One region of the Sinomonas sp. B1-1 genome, then DNA from elsewhere that is predicted to be linked to it. Evidence: riboswitches for the same ligand, from Rfam matches in the RefSeq annotation. Region 1 holds a riboswitch; the other holds the start of a gene.

Region 1 (11,554 bases):
ATCCCGCCGCACGGTCAGCGCCGCGAGCCGCGCGAGGGCGATCGCGCGCATCGTGACGTCCCCGATCCCCGCCAGCACCTCGACTGCGCGGAAGAGCCTGTCGCGGGCCTCGGCGCTGCGCCCCAGCGACGACTCGGCGAGGCCGCCATAGGTGAGCGCGACCCCCTGCGCGAACGCATCCCCGGCCTCGGCGGCGAGCGGGTACGCGGCCTCGAGGATGTCGAGGGCGTCCTGTTCGCGGTGGCCCCACACGGCGGCCATGCCGCGTGCGCACAGCGCCCGGCTCCTCCCCGCCGCGTCGCCGAGGGAGGCGTACGCCTCCATCGCCGCGACGGCCGCGCGGTCTGCGCCCTCCGGATCGTGCCCGAGGGCCCGGGACACCGCACGGTAGAACAGCGCCTCGGCGGCCTCCGCGGACCGCGGGTCGAGCAGCGCCAGTGCCTCGTCGACGTGCGCTCCCGCGAGCTCGGTCTCCTGCCGGACGGTGCGCAGGTTCGCGGCGACCACCAGCCCTGCGGCACGAGCCTCGTCCCGCGCGGGGTGCCGCTCGAGGAGCCTGAGGGCCCACCCCAGCCCCTCGTCCTGGCCGTTGCGGAACCAGAGCTCGCGGGTCGCCGCCATGAGCCGCAGACCCTCGGCAGGCGCCGCACGCACCGCGAAGTCCAGGGCCGCCCGCAGGTCGGGCAGCAGGTCAGAGCGTTCCCCCGCCCGCGACGCCTCGAGCACCGACGGGAACGTCGCGGCGCCGAAGACGGAGCCGAGCCAGGCGAGGTGACGCCGCTGCGCGCCCTCGAGCGTCCCCGAGGATTCGAGCCCTTCCCGGGCGAACTCGCGCAGGCTCTCGAGGAGCCTGAACGTGGTCCTGCCCCGGGCGTCCTCGCCCGTCTGCAGGAGGGACCGCAGGACGAGCTCCTCGAGGTGGTCCAGGGTCGCGTCGGCGACGGCGGCGGCGGCCTCGGCGTCGAACGGGCTCGCGAAGACGGCACACGCCTCGAAGACGGCGCGCTCCTGCGCCCCGAGCGTGTCGACACTCCCCGCGATGCACGCGCGCAGCGTCCGGTGGCGCGCCGGCGCCGTCGTCGGTCCGGTCCCCAGCGCGGCCAGCCGCCGGTCGAGCCGCGGGAGCAGCTCCTGCGGCGTGAGAACGGAGGCCCGGGCGGCGGCGAGCTCGACCGCGAGGGGCAGCCCGTCGAGGCGCGTGCACAGGGCGCGGGAGGCCTCGCGCGCCTCGCGTGTGTCCCGGAGCGACGGGCGCAGGGCGAGGGCGCGGTCCCAGAAGAGGGCTTCGGCGTCGTCCACGGGCAGGGGGCCGACCGCGAGGACCCGCTCGCCAGCGACGCGCAGCGGCTGGCGGCTCGTGACGAGGATCCGGCAGCCCTCCGACCCGGCCAGCAGCAGCGCCACGAGGGAGGCCGCGTCCTGGAGGACGTGCTCCGCGTTGTCCACGACGAACAGCACCTCCCCGGGAGCCCCGCCGGCCTCGAGCCACCAGAGGATCGCCGAGCGCGCGGACTCGTCGGTGAGGTCCCGCAGCCCCAGCGACTCCGCGACCGCAAGGGAGACCGGGGAGCCCTCCCCGATCCTGGTCAGGTCCACGAAGACAGGCCGGCCGAACCGCTCGGCGGCGGCGCCGACGGCGGCCAGCGCGACGCGGGTCTTGCCCACGCCACCGGGGCCCGTGAGCGTCACCAGCCGGCCGGCGCCGAGAGCCTCGACGACGGCGGCCACCTCGTGCGCGCGCCCCCTGAAGCTGCTGGCGGAAGCAGGGACGCGGCCGGGCTCGCGCGGGGGTGCGGGAGCTGATCCCGTGGCCATGCTGCCAGTATCCGCGCGCCGGCGAGGGGGGTCCAGCGGCGTCCGGATGAGTACGCACCTGGGTGGATGCACCGATGCCCGGGCCCCCTCCCCACGCCTACCGTGAAGGCATCAGCGACAGTCACCAGACCCGAGAGGAGCCCGCCATGCACACCGCAGCCCCCGCCAAGACCCCCATCCTCCTCAACGTCCACGAACGGGCGCTCGTCACGTGGGCGGCCATCTTCCCGCTCGTGCTGGCGGCGCAGGCGGTGCTCAGCCCGCTCGTCCACGCGTGGCCGGCCGTCCTGCAGGTGTTCGCGATGACCCTCGTGGTCGTCCCGGTCGCCTCGTATGTCGTGATGCCGCGGCTCATGGCGCTCTACGCGCGGCTCACACGTCGATGAGGGCCTTGCCCACCAGCCCTCCCTCGACGGCGTCGTGCGCGGCTGCCGTCTCCTCGAGCCGGAACCGGGTCAGCGGCAGGCCGTGCTCCTGGCCGACCCTGAGCGCGCCGTCGGCGAGGGCCGCGCCGACGGCGGCAACGGCGTCGTGCTTCTGGGCCCCGGTGACGGTGTAGGTGAGGATGAACTGGAGCCGCACGTTCTTCCCCATCGCGGCGCGGACCGGCAGGGTGAGCGTCTCGTCGCCGGTCCCGGCGTAGGCGGAGACGGTGCCGCCGGTCGCGACCGCGGCGAGGTCGGCGCCGATGTTCGCGGTGACGTTGACGTCCACGACCAGCTCCGCGCCGCCGCGCGCCACGCGGCGCACCTCTGCGGCGACGTCCTGCTCGCGGTAGTTGACGACGACGTCGGCCCCCGCCGCGCGGGCGAGCGCCGCCTTCTCGCCGCTGCTCACCGTGGCGACGACGGTGGCGCCGGCCCAGCGCGCGAGCTGGATCGCGGCATGCCCGACCGCGCCCGCGCCGCCCGTCACGAGGACGGTAGTGCCGCTCAGCGCGCCCGGGGCGAGCCGGGCCGGACCGCCCTCGCGCGCGGTGAGCGCACGGTGGGCCGTCAGGGCGGGGATGCCCAAGGACGCGCCCGTCTCGAACGACTCGCCGTCCGGGAGGGGCTGCGCCTTGTCCGCCGGCACGACGACATACTCCTGCGCCGTGCCCTCGGTGCCCCCGTACGCGACGTCCCAGAGCCAGACCCGTTGCCCGGGTTCGAGGCCCTCGACACCCGGCCCGACGGCGTCGACCGTCCCCGCAGCGTCCTGGCCGGGCACGTGCCAGCCCTCGAGGGCGCCCGGGTAGGTGCCGCCGGCGCGGGCCTTCCAGTCCGTCGGGTTGACGCCCGCGACAGCGATGCGGACCCGGACCTGCCCCTCGCCGGGCTCGGGAAGGGCGCGCTCGCGCAGGGTCAGGACGGAGGACGGGCCCGTCGCGCTGTACATGATGGCGCGGTAGGCGGTGCCGGGGGTGGGGTTGCTGGTCGTCGTGCTGTCGGTGTCAGCCATGGACCCATCCTGCCCCATCCCCTCAACCGCCCGGGGGGCTCGCTGGGCTCAGCCCTGGAAGTACTCGATCCGCGCGCCGATCGAGTTGAGCCGTTCGGCCAGGTCCTGGTACCCGCGCTCGATGACGTAGATGTTCCGCAGCTCGCTCGTGCCCCGCGCGGCCAGCATGGCCAGCAGGATGCACGCCGCCGGGCGCAGGGCGGGCGGGCAGCCCACCTCGGCGGCGCGCCACTTGGTGGGACCGTTGACGTAGATGCGGTGCGGGTCGAGGAGCTGCACGTTCGCGCCGAGCCGGTTGAGCTCCGTGAGGTAGATGGCGCGGTTCTCGTAGACCCAGTCGTGGATCATGGTCTGCCCGGTCGCGTTCGCCGCGATGACGGCGAAGAAGGGCAGGTTGTCGATGTTCAGGCCCGGGAAGGGCATGGGGTGGATCTTGTCCGCGGGCGAGTGGAGCTCGGACGGAATGGTCGTGACGTCCACGAGCCGCGTATGGCCGTTGCGGGCCGTGTACTCGCCCGAGATGACGAGCTTCTGGCCCATGGTCGCAAGCGTGGCGAGCTCGATCTCCATGAACTCGATGGGCACGCGCCGCACGGTCACCTCGGAGCCGGTGACGATGGCGGCGGTGATGAGGCTCATCGCCTCGATCGGATCCTCGGAGGGCCAGTAGTCGATGTCCGCCTCGATCCGGGCCCTGCCGCGGATCTTCAGCGTGGTGGTGCCGATCCCCTCGATCTGCACCCCGAGGGCCTGCAGGTAGAAGCACAGGTCCTGGACCATGTAGTTCGGGCTCGCATTGCGGATCACCGTCACGCCCTCGCGGTGGACCGCGGCCATGATGGCGTTCTCGGTGACCGTGTCGCCGCGCTCGGTGAGCACGAAGGAGCGGTCGGCGCGGTCCGCCTCCGGCGCGCGGACGGTGTAGAACCCGGCGGTGGCCTCCACGGCCAGTCCGAACTCGCGCAGCGCCTGCATGTGCGGCTCGACCGTGCGGGTGCCGAGGTCGCAGCCGCCGGCGTAGGGGAGCTTGTACTCGCTGCGCTCGTCGAGCAGCGGGCCCAAGAGCATGATGACGCTGCGGGTGCGGCGCGCTGCCTCGACGTCCATGCCGTCCAGGTTCAGGACGGCGGGGCGGCGGATCTGCAGGTCGCGCGGCTCGCCGTCGGCCGCGGGCAGCCAGACGCACTCGACGCCGATCGAGGTCAGGACCTCGACGATCCGGTTGACCTCCTCGATGCGCGCGAGGCTGCGGAGCGTCGTCGTGCCCCGGTTGATGAGGGAGGCGCACAGCAGGGCGACTCCCGCGTTCTTGGAGGTGTTGACGTCGACGGAGCCGGAGAGGCGGCGCCCGCCCTCGACCCTCAGGTGGGTCATCTTGGGCGCGCCGACGTTCACGATCTGGCGGCCGAGGATGTCCTCGATCCGCTGGATCATCTTCAGGCTCAGGTTCTGCTTGCCCTGCTCCATGCGGGCGACGGCGCTCTGGCTCGTCCCCAGCTCGGCGGCGAGCTGCCCCTGGGTCCAGCCCCGGTCGGAGCGGACGGTGCGGAGCAGCACGCCTACGGTCTCTGCGGTCTGTTGGGCCATGCCCACAAAAATATCATGCTTGCTATACGAAGCCCCAATTCAGGCCGTCCGACGAGTGAAAATCACGTCTGCACCGACGGGTAACAGAAATCCATGAGATAAGGTGCCCCGCTCGGGCCGTGTCAGCCGCTCGTGATCCCGATGACGTTCCCGGCGGGGTCCGCGATCCACGCGATGCCGTGGCCGGTCTCCGGGTCCCGCAGGACGCCCCGGTCGTCGACGGGCATCTCGGGAGTGCTCGGGTACTTCTGCAGGGAGAGGCCCATCGATTCGACCTCGGCCAGCGCCGCGTCGAGGTCCGGGACGATGAGGTTCAGGACGGTGAACGTGGCGGGCTGGTGGTCGGGTTTGGGATAGAGGAAGATCCTCTGGCCCCCCGGCGCGGTGACATGCAGGCCGCCCATCTGGTCCCGGACGTCGAATCCGAGGGTCCCGCCGTAGAACTCGCGGGCCTTCTCGAGGTCATCGACGCTGAAGCTGGACATGGAGGACGCGATTTCGAACATCTCAGGCTCCTTGCTGCAGGGTTCCTCCCCCGCCACGATCCCACCGCAGCGGCGGCCGCGCCAGTGGCCGCGCCCACTAGCCCCAGACCACGTTCCACGTGCCGAGCACGACGGCGGCCCCCACGGCGAGCGCCGCGATCAGCACGCCCGCGGCAACCACCCAGGCGTCGAGGCGGGAGAAGCTGGACTCGCGGGCCCAGGTGCGCGGGGCCGGCCGCCCGTCCACCATGCCCCCGAAGCCGCGCGCCTCCATGGCGACGGCGAGCCGCGTGGCCCGGCGGATGGCCTGCACGAGCAGCGCGAACGCCTGCCCGAGGAAGGCCCGGGACCGTGCCACATAGCTGTGCCCGGTGCCCACGCCGCGGGCCCGCCGGGCGAGGCCGAGCGTGCGCCATTCGTCCACGAGGAGCCCCACGAGGCGCATGCCCGCCAGGGCGCCGAGCACGAACCGGCTCGGCAGGCGCAGCTTCTGGGCCAGCCCGTCGGCGAGGTCGGTCGGATCGGTGGAGAACAGCAGGAAGACCCCGGGGAGGGCGATCGCGAGGCCGCGCAGGCCGATCGCGACGCCGGCGAGCACCGAGTGCTCGGTCATCACCACCGGGCCGAGCTGGAGCCAGACCGGGCCGGTCTTCGCGGCCAGCAGAGCCGTCGAATAGGCCGCGAGCGCCGCGGCGGCGGCCAGCGGCCAGGTCCGCCGGGCCAGCGTCCACGGCCGCACCCCGAGCAGCGGCACGAGGGCGAGCTCGCACGCGAGCGCCACGGAGGCGGAGACCCAGTCGACGCTGAACAGGAGCGCCACCGTGATGCAGAGACCGGCCGCGAGCTTCGCGACGGGATTCGCCCGGGCCAGGACCGAATTGGGGGTCACCGGGGTGAGGATGTCGGCGCTGCCGGCGCCCGGCGTGCCCGCGCTCATGCGGCGGCCTCCACGAGGGCCGCCCGCCCGCTGTCCACGCGGTACACGGAGTCGGACAGGGCCGTGGTGAAGTCTTCGTCGTGCGTCACGGCCAGCAGGGCTGTGCCCTGGTCGAGCAGCTCCGCGAGCAGCTTCACGAGTTCGGCCCACGTGAGGGCGTCCTGGCCGAACGTCGGCTCGTCCAGCATGAGGATGCGCGGGCTGGTGGCGAGCATGGTCGCCACGGAAAGGCGCCTCTTCTCCCCGCCCGAGAGCGTGAACGGGTTCGCGCCGGCCAGCTTGGTCAGGCGCAGCCGCTCGAGGAGGGGGTCGACGGCGGCGCGCACCTCGGCCTCGCCCATGCGGGCCACACGGCGCGGGCCGAATTCGAGCTCGTCGATCACGCGCGGCGTGAGGAACTGGTGCTCGGGCTCCTGGAACACGCTGCCAATCCGGGTCACGAGCTGGGCCGAGCGCCACTTGTAGGGGTTGGCCGAGGCGCCGGCAGCGAGCGGGGCGAGGGCGTCGACGCAACCCCCGAGCGCCGGGAGCAGGCCGGCGAGGGTGAGCGCGAGCGTGGACTTCCCGGCCCCGTTCGGCCCGGTCACGCTCACGGCGTGCCCCGCGCGGAGCCTCAGGTCTACCCCGGTCACCGTCGGCGGGGCCTTCGTGGAGCGGCCGACGGCGAGCGCCTCGCCTGCGAGGAGGACGCCTGGGTTTCGACTGCGCTCAACCGCCGTTCGGCTCCGGTCGCGGAGCGGCCGTGCAGGCTCCTCCCCGGTGAGGGGGTGCCAGCCCGGCACCCACACGCCCGAGGCGGCCAGCCGGCGTCGTGCGCCGCGGTCGGCGAGCACGGCGTCCGGCGGCCCGTCGGCGAGGAGGCTCCCCACGGAGGACGTGGAGGGCCCGTGGGGTGCGTCGAGCACCACGACCCGGTCCACGAGGTCCGCCCACACCGAGACGCGGTGCTCGACGACGACGAGCGTCGCCCCGGTGCGCTCGAGGCTGCGGCGCACGGCGTCACGGACCTCCTCGACGCCGGCAGGGTCGAGGTTGGCGGTCGGCTCGTCGAGCAGCACGAGGCCCGGCTCCATCGCGAGGATCCCCGCGAGGGCGAGCCGCTGCTTCTGGCCGCCGGAGAGGGACGACGTCGGGTGGTCGAGCGGGACGGCGAGGCCCACGTCGTCGAGGGCGCGGTGCACGCGGGGCCAGATCTGCTCCCGCGGCACGGCGAGGTTCTCGCAGCCGAACGCGACCTCGTCCCCCACGCGGGCCATGGCGATCTGCCCCTCCGGGTCCTGCAGGACCAGGCCGGCGCGGCCGCGCGCGAGGGGCGCGGGCACGCCGTCGACCGTGAGCGAGCCGTGCTCCTCGCCCTCCTCCGCGGCGCCGAGCACTCCGGCGAGCGCGTGCAGGAGGGTGGACTTCCCGGCCCCGGACGCGCCCAGGAGCAGGACGCGCTCCCCGGGCGCGATGTCGAGGTCCAGGCCGCTCACCGCGAAGGCCTTGCGGCCGGCGTGCCGCCAGCCCCAGCCGCGGGCCGTCACCCCGGCCGGACCGCGACGGGCAGCGCCCGAGGCCCCCGGCACGTCAGACGTCCGCAGTGCGGCCGGCCGCGAACGCGGACAGCGCGCCCGTCCTGGCGAGGCCCCGGACGGCGAGCCAGCTCAGCAGCCCGGCGATGACGGCGCCGGAGATGACAGCGAGCACCGTGTAGAGCGCCTGCCAGCCGAACTCCCACTCCGGGAAGTAGATGATGACCTCGGAGACGCCGAGCGCGAGGCCCGAGAGGGCGCCGGCGAGCAGCGCGACGCCGAGGTTCCAGCGGCGGTAGCGGAGGGCCGCGAAGGCCAGCTCCGCGCCCGCGCCCTGGACGAGGCCCGAGAGCAGCACGGCGAGGCCGAACTGGGACCCGAGGAGCGCCTCGACCACGGCCGCGAGGATTTCGCAGAACAGCGCGGCTCCGGGCTTGCGGATGATGAGGCCGCCGAGAACGCCGGCGATGACCCAGCCGCCCGCATAGAGGCCGCCCAGCGGCGCGAAGGCGGCCGTCGCCGCCTGCACGCCCACGTACCCCTGGTCCCACAGCCAGAAGATGACGCCGCACGCCACCGAGACGACTGCGGCGACGACGATGTCGACGACGCGCCAGCTGTACGAGTGCTTGGCCGGCGCCGCATTGATTGCAGACATTGCTGGTCCTCCTGTGACTCAGGAGGGGAAGGCAGCGGCTGCTGCCTTGAGATGCTCGACTCCCTTCGCCGGTACTAGCCGGAGCAGGTTCGAGGGTCTGCGGTATCCCGCACTCTCAGCGTCCTTCGCCTTGCCGCCCGGCCCTGTGCCGTGCGTCGGGGCGACGCTCCCCTGTCGTGTGTACGGTCCAGTCTACCCGCGGGGCGCTAGGCTGGCGGTCATGAGCATCCTCATCAAGCTCCTCGGCACGGCCATCAGCATCGGCGCCGGAATCCTGGCGACGAAGCTCGTCGACTTCGCCTGGCAGAAGAGCACCGGCCATGCCCCTCCGAAAGACGCGACGAACCTCGAGGAGAGCCTGAGGGACACGCTCGTGTTCGCGCTCGTCTCCGCGGGCGTCGGCGCGGTGATCCAGACGCTCGCCCAGCGGTACACGCAGCGCGCGATCGCCCGCTACAAGTCCACGCCCGAGGTCGTCTAGCCTTCAGGCGCCCTTCAGGCGCGCGGTGGGGAGCCGCCGTCGTGCCCTGCGCCCGCGGCCCCGGCTGCCGCGCCGCCGTGGGCGCCATGGGCGCCGTCTGGCCCGCCGCGCTCCACGCGGGCCACGACCTCCTCGAGCTCGTCGACGGACAGGCGGGCCTTGTCCAGGTGCTTGGTGCGGTAGCCGGAGCGCCCGAGCATGTGGGCCGACACGGGCACGGTGAGCAGCTGGAAGATCCACGCGACGACGAGCACCGGCACGAGCGCCCACGTGCGCAGCTGGAGCCCGACGGCGGTGAGCAGCATCAGCGACCCGAGCACCTGCGGCTTCGTGGCCGCGTGCATGCGGGTCAGGAGGTCGGGGAAGCGCAGGATGCCGAAGGCGGCCCCGAGCGAGAGCGCGGAGCCCACGACCATGAGCACGCCGGCGGCCCAGGTGAGGGCGGCGTCGAGTTCGGGGGTCATGGCCGCCTCCGGTCCTGGACGAAGCGGGCAACGGTCACGGACCCGATGAAGCCGATCAGCGTGATGGCCACGATGAGCGCGAGGTGGTCGGTGTGCCGGTTCGCCGCCATGTCGATGGCCAGGGCCGAGGCCAGGACGACCAGCAGGACGTCCGCGGCGAGCACCCGGTCCAGGAGCGCCGGCCCCTTGATCATGCGGACGATGGCCCCGAACGCGGCGAGGGACAGCAGGACGCTGCAGACCACGAGGACCACGGGCATGACCGCGGAGGCGGCCCCGCTCATCGGATTCCTCCCTGGCCGGGCTCTGCGGAGGCCATCCGCTCCAGGTGCTGTTCTTCCCGCAGCAGCTCCAGTTCCTCCTTGGTCCCCATGATCCGGATGAGCTCGGCCTCCGCAGCCAGGACGTCGCGGCGGACGCGCTCAGCGCCCGCGGCGTCCTCCACGTTGATGTAGTGGACGTAGAGGGTCGCGTTGGCGCGGTCGACGTCGACCACGAGGGACCCCGGGACGAGCGAGATGACGTGCCCGGTCGCGGTGACCATCAGGTCGGCGTGGCTGCGCAGCGGCACGGCGACGACGGCGCTGCGCACGTTCGGCCCCTTGGTGGACGCGAGCCAGATCAGCTGCGCGCTGGCCACCACCACCTGCCACACGAACACGAAGGCATAGCGGAGCGCGTGCAGCACGTTGAACCGGCCGCTGAGCTCGACGGGGGGCAGGTAGAACAGCCGGGTCACGACGAGCGCGATGAGCGCACCGAACACGAGGTTGCCCGCCGAGAAGTCCTGCCACAGCCCGCCCCACACGACGACGAGCCAGGCGAGGAGCGGGAGCTCCTTCTTCAGCGAGATGCGGCTCCGGCTCACGGTGCGCCCCCTGTCCCGCCCGGGGCGGCTGCTTCGGCACCGGACTGCAGGTTCGCCGCCGCGCGCGCGGCGGCATCGGGGCCCAGCACGGCGGTGATGTAGCCCGTGCGGTCGAGCATCTCCTGGGCCGACTGCTCGCTGAGCCGGAACAGCGGCCCCGCGAACACGGTCAGGGCCAGGCCCACGACGACGAGCCCCGCCGTCGCGCCGACCATCGACCGGGGCAGGGTGCGGGCCGCCGCGGGGGCGAGCAGCGCCGGGTCAGGGTTCTCGGCGTCGTCGGGCCGCCGCCAGAACACGCGGCTCCACACCCGGGCCATCGCGAGCAGCGTCAGCAGGCTCACGACGACGCCCGCGGCGACAAGGACGAGCGCGAGCGGCGTCCCGAGCTGCACTCCGGCCTGGAGGAGCCCGAGCTTGCCGAGGAACCCCGAGAGCGGCGGGATGCCGGAGAGGTTCATCGCGGGGAGGAAGTACAGCAGCGCCAGCAGCGGTGAGAGCTTCGCGAGCCCGGCGAGGCGGTCGGTGTTGGAGGAGCCGCCGCGGCGCTCGATCAGGCCGGCGACGAGGAACAGCGACGTCTGGACGGTGATGTGGTGCGCCACGTAGTACACCGCCGCGGCGAGCCCGAGCACCGAGCTCAGGGCCACGCCGAAGACCATGTACCCGATGTGGCTCACGAGGGTGAAGGACAGGAGCCTCTTGATGTCCGTCTGCGCGAGGGCGCCCAGGATCCCGACGACCATGGTCGCTAGCGCGACGACCATGAGCGGGACGTTGAGCGTCTCCCCGGGGAACAGGAGCGTCTCGGTGCGCACGATCGCGTACACGCCCACCTTGGTCAGCAGGCCGGCGAACACGGCGGTGACCGGCGCGGGCGCCGTGGGGTAGGAGTCTGGGAGCCAGAAGGAGAGCGGGAACACGGCGGCCTTGATCCCGAACCCGACCAGGAGCATGGAGTGCAGGAGCGTCTGCATGCCCGGGTCGAGGTCGCCGAGCTTCACCGCGAGGTCGGCCATGTTCACCGTGCCCGTGGCCGAGTAGACCATCGCGATCGCGACGAGGAACAGCAGCGAGGACACCACGCTCACGACGACGTACGTCACCCCTGCGCGGATGCGCGGCCCGGTGCCGCCCATCGTCATGAGCACGTAGCTCGCGGTCAGGAGGATCTCGAACCCGACGTACAGGTTGAACAGGTCCCCGGCGAGGAAGGCGTTCGAGACGCCCGCGACGAGGATCATGTAGCTCGGGTGGAACACCGAGATCGGCCCGTCCTTGTCCCCGTCGGCCATGCCCTGCCCG
Region 2 (11,554 bases), on a different contig from region 1:
TGGTCGACCCATGCCGCGGCGACGCTCTCGACGGCGTTCCCCTCGCCTTCGTCGGATTCGTACGCGAGGAGCTCCGCGAGCGCCCGGACCATCGTGCCGGGGACTGCGAGGAGGCTGTCGGACGCGACGTCGACCATGGTGAGCTCGTAGTCCGCGCCGGGGGCGTGCACGGCGGCGCCGACGAGGCTGCCGAGCTGTTCGATCTCGTAGTCCGAGACGCCCGGGATGCGGAGGCTCCCGGCGTCGTCCGGGGCGTCACCGCCGTCGAGTTGGGCGGCACGGGCGAGGGCCTGGGTGTGCGTGGACACGAAGACCTCGGCGAAGGGACTGGGAGCGGACACTTCTTCCCCCTCTGCGGCTGATGCGCTCGGCGCTGGTCGGAAAGGCACAACGTGCCCGCCCCGTCTGGAGCGGACACGTTGAGCGTAGCGCAGGCCGGATCAGCCTTCCACGAGGGCCATGCGGATCTGGTTCTTCCACGGGTCCTCGAACCGGAGCTCGGCACCTGTGTGGTGGCTCGCGACGCCGGCCACCTTGAGCCTGTCCGCCGCGGCACCGAGGTCGTCCTGTGCGGGGACCCTGATGAGCACCTCGCCGAGGCCCAGCGTGTCCTTCCGCGGGCCGGCGCCGCGGGAGTTCCACACGTTCATGGCCATGTGGTGGTGGTAGCGGCCCGCCGAGACGAAGAGCGCCTGGCCGTGCCATCCGGCCGTCTGCTCGAAGCCGAGGGTCCGCACGTAGAACTCGTGCGCAGCGGCGACGTCGCCCACCTGGAGGTGGACGTGGCCGACGCCGGCCGCGGCCTCGCGCTGCCCGCCCACTGACGCCTCGGTCAGGTTCTGGTTCAGGAAGGCCTGAGGGGGCAGCGGGAGGCTGTCCATGACAACCTGGTCGCCGTTCCAGGTCCACGTCTCGCGCGGCTTGTCGAAGTACAGCTCCACCCCATTGCCCTCGGGGTCCGTGAAGTAGAAGGCCTCCGAGACGAGGTGGTCGGCGCTGCCCGCGTACAGGCTCGGGTTGTACTGCGCGGCGGAGGCGACAGTCGCGGCCAGATCAGCGCGGTTGTCGAAGAGGATGGCCGTGTGGAAGAGGCCGGCCTCGCCCCGGCTCGGGATCTGCAGGCCCGCCGCCGGGCTCAGGTGCACGACCGGCACGCCCCGTCGCCCGAGGACCACGCCGCCGAGCGTCTCGGCAAACGGCACGAGGCCGAGCGCGCGCTCGTAGTAGTCGAGCATGAGCTTCATGCTGCCGACCTTGAGCATCACGGTGCCCATCTGCAGGTCGGCGGGAAGGAGGTCTCGGGTGGAGGCGGGAACGGTCATGGCGTGCTCCTGGGTGGTCGGGTCTGCATCAAGTGTATGATTTGTTGAAGCTTCAATCAACTGCAGATATTCCCTGGTCCCGCCGCCTCCTAGGCTTTCGCGTCCGCCTCTCCAGCGGCAGCAGCCCGCCGACCCCCGCGGAACACGTGCAGCGGGGCCCGGAGCGCCGAAACGTCCCGGCGGGGGTCCCCGGCTGAGATGACGACGTCGGCGGGGTCCCCCTCGGCGAGCCCCGCGGCGCCGAGCCATGCCCGCGCGCCCCAGACCGCGGCGTCGACCGCGGCGGCCGGGCCGATGGCGCCGGCGAGCTCGCCGATCTCGTCCGCGATCCGGCCGTGCGCGATCACGCTGCCGGCGTCGGTGCCGGCATAGACCGGCACCCCCGCCGTGTGCGCGAGCGCGACACGCTCGTGGCGCCGTTCCCAGAGAGCGCGCATGTGGGCCGCGTAGCGCGGGAACTTCGCCTCGCCCCGCGCCGCGATCTCCGGGAAGGTCGCGACGTTGACCAGGGTCGGCACGATGGGGATCCGCGCCTCCGCGAGACGCGGGATGTGCCGCTCCTGGAGCCCCGTCGCGTGCTCGAGGCAGTCGATGCCGGCGTCGAGCAGGTGATCGATCGTCTCCTCCGCGAAGGTATGGGCCGTGACGCGTGCGCCCTCGGCATGCGCGGCCGCGACGGCCGCGCGCACGACGTCGGGCGGGAAGGCGGGTGCCAGGTCGCCGGCATCGCGGTCGATCCAGTCCGCGACGAGCTTGACCCATCCGTCCCCCGCCAGGGCTTCCTTGCGCACCGCCTCGACGAGGTCCTCCGGCTCGACCTCGACGGCGAGCCCGCGCAGGTAGCGACGGCGCCGGGCCAGATGGCGCCCGGCCCGCACGAGTCGGGGCACGTCGTCCCGCGCCTGGAGCCAGCGGGTGTCGGCGGGGCTGCCGCAGTCCCGGACCAGGAGGACCCCGGCGGCAGCCTCTGTCCGCGCCTGGGCGAGCGTCTCGCCGTCGGCCGCGGCGCCGCCGGCCACGAGCCCGAGGTGGCAGTGCGCGTCGACGAGGCCGGGCAGCACCCAGCCGCCCACCGCCTCTGACGGCTCCTGCGCCGGGCGGTGGTAGGTGATACGACCGTCGACGATCCACGCCTCGGGCCGCTCGTCGTCGAGCCCGGCGAGCACGGGACCGGTCAGGTGAACCACGTCATGCATGCGCCCAGAGTATCGGGCGTGCTAGGGTCCAACGCGTCCACACGGGTGCCCTCGCAAGGGCTGAGATCGGGCTGACGCGGCCTGCGACCGTCGAACCTGTCCGGGTCATGCCGGCGTAGGAAGTGAGAGCTTTCCCTTGAGCACTGAGAACCTGCAAGAACAGCACCCTGCCCACTCGCTCGCGTTCCTCGAGGATGCCGAGCATGCGATCCGCGTCCCGGTCACCGAGATCGCGCTCGACGACTCCCCCAATGGCGAGGCCAACGCCCCGCTGCGGGTCTACCGGACATCGGGTCCGGGAAGCGACCCGGTCGTCGGGCTCCCGGCCTACCGCGCCGCGTGGATCGCCGAGCGGGCGGACACCGAGGCGTATGAAGGCCGCGGGCGCAACCTCCTCGACGACGGCCGCTCGGCCCTGCGGCGGGGCGCGGCGTCGGCCGAATGGAAGGGCGCCAAGCCCGTCCCGCTGCGCGCGAAGCCCGGGCGGCGGGTGACGCAGATGCACTACGCGCGCGCCGGCGTCGTCACGCCCGAGATGCGGTTCGTGGCGCTGCGGGAGAACTGCGACGTGGAGCTGGTCCGCTCCGAGGTCGCGGCGGGCCGGGCCATCATCCCGTCCAACATCAACCACCCCGAGTCGGAGCCGATGATCATCGGCAAGGCGTTCCTGGTCAAGATCAATGCCAACATCGGCAACTCCGCGGTGACGTCCTCGATCGCGGAGGAGGTCGACAAGCTCCAGTGGGCCACGAAGTGGGGCGCGGACACGGTCATGGACCTCTCCACGGGCGACGACATCCACACCACGCGTGAGTGGATTGTCCGCAACTCCCCCGTCCCGATCGGCACGGTGCCGATCTACCAGGCCCTCGAGAAGGTCAACGGCGACGCCTCCGCGCTGACGTGGGAGGTCTTCCGTGACACGGTCATCGAGCAGTGCGAGCAGGGCGTGGACTACATGACCATCCACGCCGGCGTGCTCCTGCGCTATGTGCCGCTCACGGCCGAGCGCGTCACCGGGATCGTCTCGCGCGGCGGCTCGATCATGGCGGGGTGGTGCCTCGCGCACCACGAGGAGAACTTCCTGTACACCCACTTCGACGAGCTGTGCGAGATCTTCGCCCAGTACGACGTCGCGTTCTCGCTCGGCGACGGCCTCCGCCCCGGCTCCACCGCCGACGCGAACGACGCCGCGCAGTTCGCCGAGCTCGACACGCTCGCCGAGCTCACCAAGCGGGCCTGGGAGTACGACGTCCAGGTCATGGTCGAGGGGCCGGGGCACATCCCGTTCCACCTCGTGCGCGAGAACATCGAGCGGCAGCAGGAGCTGTGTGACGGCGCCCCGTTCTACACCTTGGGTCCCCTCGTCACGGACGTGGCGCCGGGCTACGACCACATCACCTCGGCCATCGGCGCGACCGAGATCGCCCGGTACGGCACCGCGATGCTGTGCTACGTGACGCCGAAGGAGCACCTCGGCCTGCCGAACAAGGACGACGTGAAGACCGGTGTGATCACGTACAAGATCGCCGCCCACGCCGCCGATCTCGCCAAGGGCCACCCCGGGGCGCACGAGCGCGACGACGCCCTCTCGAAGGCGCGCTTCGAGTTCCGCTGGAGGGACCAGTTCTCCCTCTCGCTCGACCCGGCCACGGCCGAGGCGTTCCACGACGAGACGCTCCCGGCGGAGCCGGCCAAGACGGCCCATTTCTGCTCGATGTGCGGGCCGAAGTTCTGCTCGATGCGCATCTCCCAGGACATCCGCAACGAGTTCGGCTCCAAGTCGGCGCAGGAGGCGATCGCCGCCGGCATGGCCGAGAAGTCCGCGGAGTTCCTCGCCCAGGGCGGCAAGGTGTACCTGCCGGAGACGATCTCGGTGGGCGCACCCGAGTAGCCCGGTCCCGCGAGGTCACCCCCTCTGCGGCCGAAGTCACCCCCTCTGCGCCCGAGGTCACCCCTTCTGGGCTCGAGGTCACCCCTTCTGGGCTCGAGGTCACCCCGTGCCGCACTGCAGAACGCGGCCACTGGGTGACCTCGGCGCCACACGGGGTGACCTCGGCGCCACACGGGGTGACCTCGGCGGGGCGGGGTGGACGACGGCGAAGGGGCGCCTCCCGCTGGGAGGCACCCCTTCCGTCGTCGTGCTTCGGGCGACCGTCGTGCTTCGGCCGCGAATGGACCCCCCCTACTTGCCGAGGAACTTCTCGAAGCCCTTGGGCAGGTTGAGGCTCGAGGGGTCGAAGTCCTGGCCCTGCTGGGCGCCGAAGGCCGAGCCCTGCGAACCGAGCGCCTTCGACGCCCCGGCCGCGCGCCGTGCCTCAGCCTCCCGCGCTTGCTGGGCTGCCTTGGCAGGGTTGCCCGACTTGGCCTTCTTCTTGCCCTTGGCCGGCCCCTTTTTGGAGCCGCCGAAGCCGCCCGGTCCGGGCATGCCCGGCATGCCGGGGATGCCGCCGCCGGACGCCATCTTGCGCATCATCTTCTGCGCCTGGCCGAAGCGCTCGAGGAGGCCGTTGACCTCCGAGACGTGCACGCCCGAGCCCTTCGCGATGCGGGCGCGGCGGGAGCCGTTGATGATCTTGGGCGCGAGGCGCTCGTGCGGCGTCATCGAGCGGACGATGGCCTCGACGCGGTCGATCTCACGCTCGTCGAACTGCTCGAGCTGCTGCCGCATGTTCTGCGCACCCGGCATCATCATGAGCATCTTCTTCATCGAGCCCATCTTGCGGATCTGCTGCATCTGCGAGAGGAAGTCCTCGAGGGTGAAGTCCTCCTGGTCGGCGAACTTCTTCGCCATCCGGGCGGCTTCGTCCTTGTCCCAGCTCTTCTCGGCCTGCTCGATGAGCGTGAGGATGTCGCCCATGTCGAGGATGCGCGAGGCCATGCGGTCCGGGTGGAACAGCTCGAAGTCATCGAGGCCCTCGCCGGTGGACGCGAACATGACCGGGCGGCCCGTCACGGACGCGACCGAGAGGGCCGCGCCGCCGCGGGCGTCGCCGTCGAGCTTGGAGAGCACGACGCCGGTGAAGTCGACGCCTTCCTCGAAGGCCTTCGCGGTGGTGACCGCGTCCTGGCCGATCATCGCGTCGATGACGAACAGGACCTCGTCCGGGTTGACGGCCGCTCGGATGTCCGCGGCCTGCTGCATCATCTCGGCATCGACGCCGAGGCGGCCGGCCGTGTCGACGATTACCACGTCGTGGAGCTTCGCCCGTGCCTCGGCGACGCCGTCGCGTGCGACGGCGACCGGATCGCCGGTGGCGGCTTCGAACTCCGACTGCACCCCGGGGTGCGGCGCATAGACGGCGACGCCGGCGCGCTGGCCGACCACCTGGAGCTGGGTGACGGCGTTGGGCCGCTGCAGGTCGGCGGCGACGAGGATGGGCGAGTGGCCCTGGCCCTTGAGCCACTTCGCGAGCTTGCCCGCGAGGGTCGTCTTGCCCGCGCCCTGGAGGCCGGCGAGCATGATGACGCTCGGCGGGTTCTTGGCCAGGCGGAGCCGGCGCGTCTCGCCGCCGAGGATCCCGACGAGCTCCTCGTTGACGATCTTGACGACCTGCTGGCTCGGGTTGAGCGCACCCGAGACCTCCTCGCCCAGGGCACGCTCACGGATCCTGGCCGCGAAGTCGCGCACGACCGGGACGGCGACGTCGGCGTCGAGCAGCGCACGGCGGATCTCGCGGACCGTGGCATCGACGTCCGCCTCGCTCAGCCTGCCCTTGCCGCGGAGGTTCTTGAAGGTGGCTGTCAGGCGATCCGAGAGGGAATTGAACACGCGGAGTGCACTTCTTTCAGTATCGGGTGTCTGTCCGGACCGGCGCCGTGCGCATGAGGGCACACCCGACGCGCCGCGGCTCCAGCTTTCAAGGGTACCAACTGGTGCGGGCCGAATGGCATGCTGGCACTCGTGACTGCGACTGAGACCACCGCGACACCCACCCGGACGCTGCTCATCCTCGGCGCGTCGGGCGACCTCACGGGCCGCCTGCTGCTTCCCGGACTCGCCCAGCTCCTCGCCACCGGCCGGCACCCGGACCTCGTCGTGGTGGGCGCGGGCCACGAGGCGTGGACCGACCAGCAGTGGTCCGAACGCGTCCACGCCGCCACGGAGAAGGCCCTCACGGCAGCGGACGACGCCGGCCGCGCGGCTCTCCGGCGTCTCCGCACCGAGGCCGCGTACCGCCAGATCGACGTCACGGCGCCCGGCGCCCTCGCATCGCTCATCGGCTCCCTCACGCCGCCGGTCGCCGTGTACTTCGCCCTCCCGCCCTCGATCACCGAGAAGGCCTGCTCCCTCCTCTCCCATGCGGACCTCCCCGCAGGGACCCGCCTGGTGCTCGAGAAGCCGTTCGGCACCGGGGAACAGAGCGCTGAGGCGCTCAACGCCATCCTCCGTCGGCTTGTCCCCGAGCAGCAGGTGTTCCGCGTGGACCACTTCCTGGGCAAGGGAACGGTGCTGAACATCCTCGGGCTGCGCTTCGCCAACCGGGTGCTCGAGCCCGTGTGGAACCGGGACCACATCGAGAAGGTGGAGATCGTCTTCGACGAGGATCTGGCCCTCGAGGGGCGGGCTGGCTACTACGACACGGCCGGCGCGCTGCGGGACATGGTGCAGAGCCACCTCCTGCACGTCCTCGCGCTCATCGCGCTCGACGCGCCGGCGGCCCTCCACGAGCGGGACCTCCGGGACGCGGTCAGCACGGTCCTGCGCAGCGCGCGCGTCCCGCACCCCTATACCGAGTCGACGCGCCGGGCCCGGTACACCTCGGGCAGCATCGGCGAACGGCCGGTCCCCGACTACGCTGCCGAGCCGGGCGTGGACCCCGCACGCAGCACTGAGACTCTCGCTGAAGTCGAGGTGCGCGTCGACAGCTGGCGGTGGGCGGGCGTTCCGTTCGTGCTGCGCTCGGGCAAGGGCCTCGGGAGGAAGCGCAAGGAGGCGGTGGTCACCTTCCGGCCCGTACCGCACCTTCCGGTGGGGTTCCTCGGTTCTGATGCCCCCACGCGGCTGCGCGTCGGGTTCGGCCCGGACACCCTCCAGCTCGAGGTCGACGTCAACGGCCCCGGCGACGTGCTGACGCTCAACCGTGTGACCCTCGACGCCGACCTCAACGCGCCGGACCTGCTGCCGTACGGCGAGGTCCTCGACGGGGTTCTGGAGGGCGACCCCCTCCTCTCGGTCCGCGGCGACACCGCGGAGGACTGCTGGCGCGTCATCGACCCGGTGCTGGCCGCCTGGGCGGCGGGCGCTGTCCCCCTCGAGGAGTACATGGCGGGGAGTGCCGGACCGGCGGCCTGGGAGACCTCACGGAGCGGGGACGCCGGCGGCGAGAACGGCTGAGAGCGAGACGACCCTGCTCTAGATCGCGGTGCTGCCGCGTTCGCCCGTGCGGACCCGCACGACGTCGTGCACGTCCACGACCCACACCTTCCCGTCGCCCTGCCGACCCGTGGACGCGGCGGTGATGATGGTCTCGAGGATCTCGTCCGCCTGCTCGTCAGCGGCCAGGACCTCCACGCGCACCTTGGGGATGAGGTCCACGCTGTACTCGGCGCCCCGGTAGACCTGGACGTAGCCCCGCTGGCGGCCGTAGCCGCTTGCAGAGCTCACGGTCAGCCCCTGGACCCCGTAGGCCTCGAGGCCCTCGCGGATGGAGTCGAGCTTCTCGGGCCGGACGATGGCGGTAATGAGCTTCACGGGCCAACACTACCGGCACGGGTGCCTCCCGCCAGAACCTCCTCACGGGGCGTCTCCCGGTGCTTCTCGAGGTGCTCCTTCAGCAGGGTCTCGACGGTGTGCCTGACGCCGAGCGGGTGGAAGCCGCCGCCGGTCGAAGAGGACGAGTACGCGGTCTCGGCGTGGATCACGAGGTCGACGCCGGCCTCCTCCACGTCCTTCGTGACGCGGAAGCCCATGACCGCCTTGATCCCCAGCGCCAGGGCGAGGGCCACGCCGAACGAGTAGCCGAGCACGGACGCGGTGCCGAGAGCCTGGATGCCGAGGAGGTCCAGCCCGCCGCCGTAGAAGAGGCCGCGGCCGGGGACGGGCGCATCGGGGCTCGCCGCGAGGCCGATGAAGAGCGTGCCGACGATGCCGCCCACGAGGTGCACCCCCACGACATCGAGCGAGTCGTCATAGCCGAACCGGTACTTCAGGCCCACCGCGAGGGCGCACACGGCGCCGGCGACTGCTCCGAGGACGATCGCCCAGACGGGCTCGATCGTGGCGCACGACGGCGTGATGGCCACGAGCCCGGCGACCGCACCGGAGGCCGCGCCGAAGGAGGTCGCGTGGCCGTCGCGGACCTTCTCGACCACGAGCCACGACAGGACCGCCGCGCAGGGCGCGACCAGGGTGTTGATCCAGGCGAACCCGGCCTCGCCGTTCGCGGCCAGCGCGGAACCGGCGTTGAAGCCGAACCAGCCGAACCACAGCAGTCCGCAGCCGAGCATGACGAGCGGGAGGTTGTGCGGGCGGTGCTCCGGGTCCTTGCCGAAGCCGACCCGCTTGCCGAGCACGAGCGCCAGCGCGAGGCCGGCAGCGCCTGCCAGGACCTCGACGGCAGTGCCGCCGGCGAAGTCGATCAGGCCGAGGTGGTTGAGCCATCCGCCGATGAACGTGCCCTGGGCGTCCACCTTCGAGTCGAAGACCCAGTGGGCCACGGGGAAGTACACGAAGACGGCGAACAGGCCTGCGAACACCATCCAGGAGGCGAACTTGGCGCGGTCCGCGATGGCTCCGGAGACGAGGGCGACGGTGACGGTCGCGAAGACGCCCTGGAAGCCCACGAAGACAATCTCGGGGATCGTGCCGACGAGCGGCATCGAGCTGTCGGTGGCGAGGAGTCCGTGCAGGCCGAACCGCTCGAACGGGTCCCCGAACAGCCCGTCCCCGGCGTCCGTCCCGAAGGCGATCGAGTAGCCGAAGAGCACCCACAGGACCCCCACCAGGGCCAGCGCGCCGAAGCTCATCATCATCATGTTGAGCATCGACTTCACGCGGGTCATGCCGCCGTAGAAGATGGCGAGGCCAGGGGACATCAGGAGGACGAGGGCTGCCGAGACGAGGACCCAGGCGGTGTCGCCAGCATTCATCGGTGAGGCCTTTCGAGGAACGGATCGCGGAACCGGTCCCGCCTCCGCTCCCCCGAGACGCCTGCAGGACCACCTCATCAAGAGTCCCGCGGGGGTGTTTCCTCTGCGCTAGCGCCGTGTTGCCCGCGTGTTACAGGACGGCCACCGGTATTAATCCCTCGTCACAGCCACGTTAACGCCATGTTTCCGAGGAGGCCGGCTTCGCTTCACCCGAGCCCGGAAGCGGCGGGAGGACGACGGCGGGTGGGCACCCGCCGTCGTCCTCCCGCCTTCGTGGATGGACCCTAGATGGCCGCCGCCCCGCGCTCCCCGGTGCGGACCCGGACGGCCTCGTGGACGTCGACCGTCCAGGCCTTGCCGTCTCCGGCGCGTCCGGTGTTGGACGTGGTGATGATGACGTCCAGGATGTCGTCAGCCTGCTCGTCGGTCGCGAGCACCTCGACCCGGATCTTGGGGAGCAGGTCCACGCTGTACTCGGCGCCGCGGTACACCTCCGTGTATCCGCGCTGGCGGCCGTAGCCGCTCGCGGAGCTGACGGTCAGGCCCTGGACCCCGTAGGCCTCGAGGCCCTCGCGGATGGCGTCGAGCTTCTCGGGCCGGACGATCGCTGTGATGAGCTTCATGCCTTGACCTTCTTCTCCGTGGACTTCGCCGAGGGCGCCGTGAGCAGGTCGTCGGCATTGAAGGCCACGACCTCCGCCTCTGCCTTCGCACCGAGCGGGTGGAAGCCCGTGCCGGCCGAGCTCGCCGAGTAGGCGGTCTCTGCGTGGAGGGCGATGTCCACTCCGGCCTCCTCCGCCTCGCTCGAGACGCGGAAGCCCATGGTCTTGCTGATGATCCAGCCGATCACGAGGGAGAGGGCGAACGAGTAGAGGAGCACCGACCCGGCGCCCAGCGCCTGCTTGCCGAGGAGCTCGAAGCCTCCGCCGTAGAAGAGTCCCTCGCCCTTGGAGGGGGCACCGGGGCTGGCGGCGAGGCCGATGAACAGCGTTCCGATGATGCCGCCGACGAGGTGGACGCCGACCACGTCGAGAGAGTCGTCGTACCCGAAGCGGTACTTCAGGCCCACGGCCAGGGCGCAGGCCGCGCCGGCGAGGAGGCCGAGGACGATGGCCCAGAGCGGGCTGATCGCGGCACAGGCGGGGGTGACTGCCACGAGACCTGCCACCGCACCCGAGGCCGCGCCCAGGGACGTCGCGTGGCCGTCGCGGAGCTTCTCGACCACGAGCCAGCCGAGCACCGCGGCGCAGGGTGCCACGAGGGTGTTGATCCATGCGAACGCCGCGACGCCGTTGGCGCCGAGGGCGGAGCCTGCGTTGAAGCCGAACCAGCCGAACCACAGGAGGCCGGCGCCGAGCATCACGAACGGCAGGTTGTGGGGGCGGTGGTTCGGGTCCTTGCCGAACCCGTTGCGCTTGCCGAGGACGAGCGCGAGAGCCAGGCCGGCCGCGCCGGCGTTGATGTGGACGGCGGTGCCGCCGGCGAAGTCGATCACCCCGAGGCCGTTGAGCCAGCCGCCGATGAAGTTGCCGTCGGCGTCCTTGTTGGCGTCGAAGACCCAGTGCGCGACCGGGAAGTAGACGAGGATCGCGAAGAAGAAGGCGAACACCATCCAGGCGCCGAACTTGGCGCGGTCGGCGATCGAGCCGGAGATGAGCGCAACCGTGATGATCGCGAAGACGCCCTGGAATCCGACGAAGGCAAGCTCGGGGATGGTGCCGGCCAGCGGCATATCGTCACCTGTGGAGAGGATGCCGTGGAGGGCGAACTTGTCGAAGTTGCCGACGAGGCCGCCGAACCAGTCGGAGCCGAACGACATCGAGTAGCCGAAGAGCACCCAGAGCACGCCGACGAGGGCGATCGCTCCGAAGCTCATCATCATCATGTTCAGGACCGACTTGGCCCGCGTCATACCGCCGTAGAAGAACGCGAGCCCGGGCGTCA

What was found. Region 1 has a riboswitch for thiamine pyrophosphate ahead of ACQ5BE_RS16780 (ECF transporter S component). Riboswitches for the same ligand answer to the same signal wherever they lie in the genome.
Region 2: linked by a shared signal. The riboswitch ahead of thiC (phosphomethylpyrimidine synthase ThiC) and the one ahead of ACQ5BE_RS16780 (ECF transporter S component) in region 1 are both predicted to bind thiamine pyrophosphate.

What each region holds. Positions count from the first base shown of each region.
Region 1 is NZ_JBCHVF010000014.1:43,961-55,514, reverse strand. Features, by position in the region: gene ACQ5BE_RS16815 (ATP-binding protein) at 1-1,815, opposite strand, end outside; gene ACQ5BE_RS16810 (hypothetical protein) at 1,962-2,201, shown strand; gene ACQ5BE_RS16805 (NADPH:quinone reductase) at 2,188-3,255, opposite strand; gene ACQ5BE_RS16800 (UDP-N-acetylglucosamine 1-carboxyvinyltransferase) at 3,304-4,842, opposite strand; gene ACQ5BE_RS16795 (VOC family protein) at 4,965-5,348, opposite strand; gene ACQ5BE_RS16790 (energy-coupling factor transporter transmembrane component T family protein) at 5,425-6,264, opposite strand; gene ACQ5BE_RS16785 (ABC transporter ATP-binding protein) at 6,261-7,832, opposite strand; gene ACQ5BE_RS16780 (ECF transporter S component) at 7,834-8,436, opposite strand; TPP riboswitch at 8,480-8,619, opposite strand; gene ACQ5BE_RS16775 (DUF4235 domain-containing protein) at 8,657-8,917, shown strand; gene mnhG (monovalent cation/H(+) antiporter subunit G) at 8,932-9,381, opposite strand; gene ACQ5BE_RS16765 (monovalent cation/H+ antiporter complex subunit F) at 9,378-9,665, opposite strand; gene ACQ5BE_RS16760 (Na+/H+ antiporter subunit E) at 9,662-10,249, opposite strand; gene ACQ5BE_RS16755 (Na+/H+ antiporter subunit D) at 10,246-11,554, opposite strand, start outside.
Region 2 is NZ_JBCHVF010000001.1:620,329-631,882, forward strand. Features, by position in the region: gene ACQ5BE_RS02925 (hypothetical protein) at 1-341, opposite strand, end outside; gene ACQ5BE_RS02930 (VOC family protein) at 441-1,322, opposite strand; gene ACQ5BE_RS02935 (amidohydrolase family protein) at 1,412-2,518, opposite strand; TPP riboswitch at 2,550-2,657, shown strand; gene thiC (phosphomethylpyrimidine synthase ThiC) at 2,655-4,412, shown strand; gene ffh (signal recognition particle protein) at 4,704-6,290, opposite strand; gene ACQ5BE_RS02950 (glucose-6-phosphate dehydrogenase) at 6,423-7,856, shown strand; gene ACQ5BE_RS02955 (P-II family nitrogen regulator) at 7,875-8,213, opposite strand; gene ACQ5BE_RS02960 (ammonium transporter) at 8,210-9,610, opposite strand; gene ACQ5BE_RS02965 (P-II family nitrogen regulator) at 9,895-10,233, opposite strand; gene ACQ5BE_RS02970 (ammonium transporter) at 10,230-11,554, opposite strand, start outside.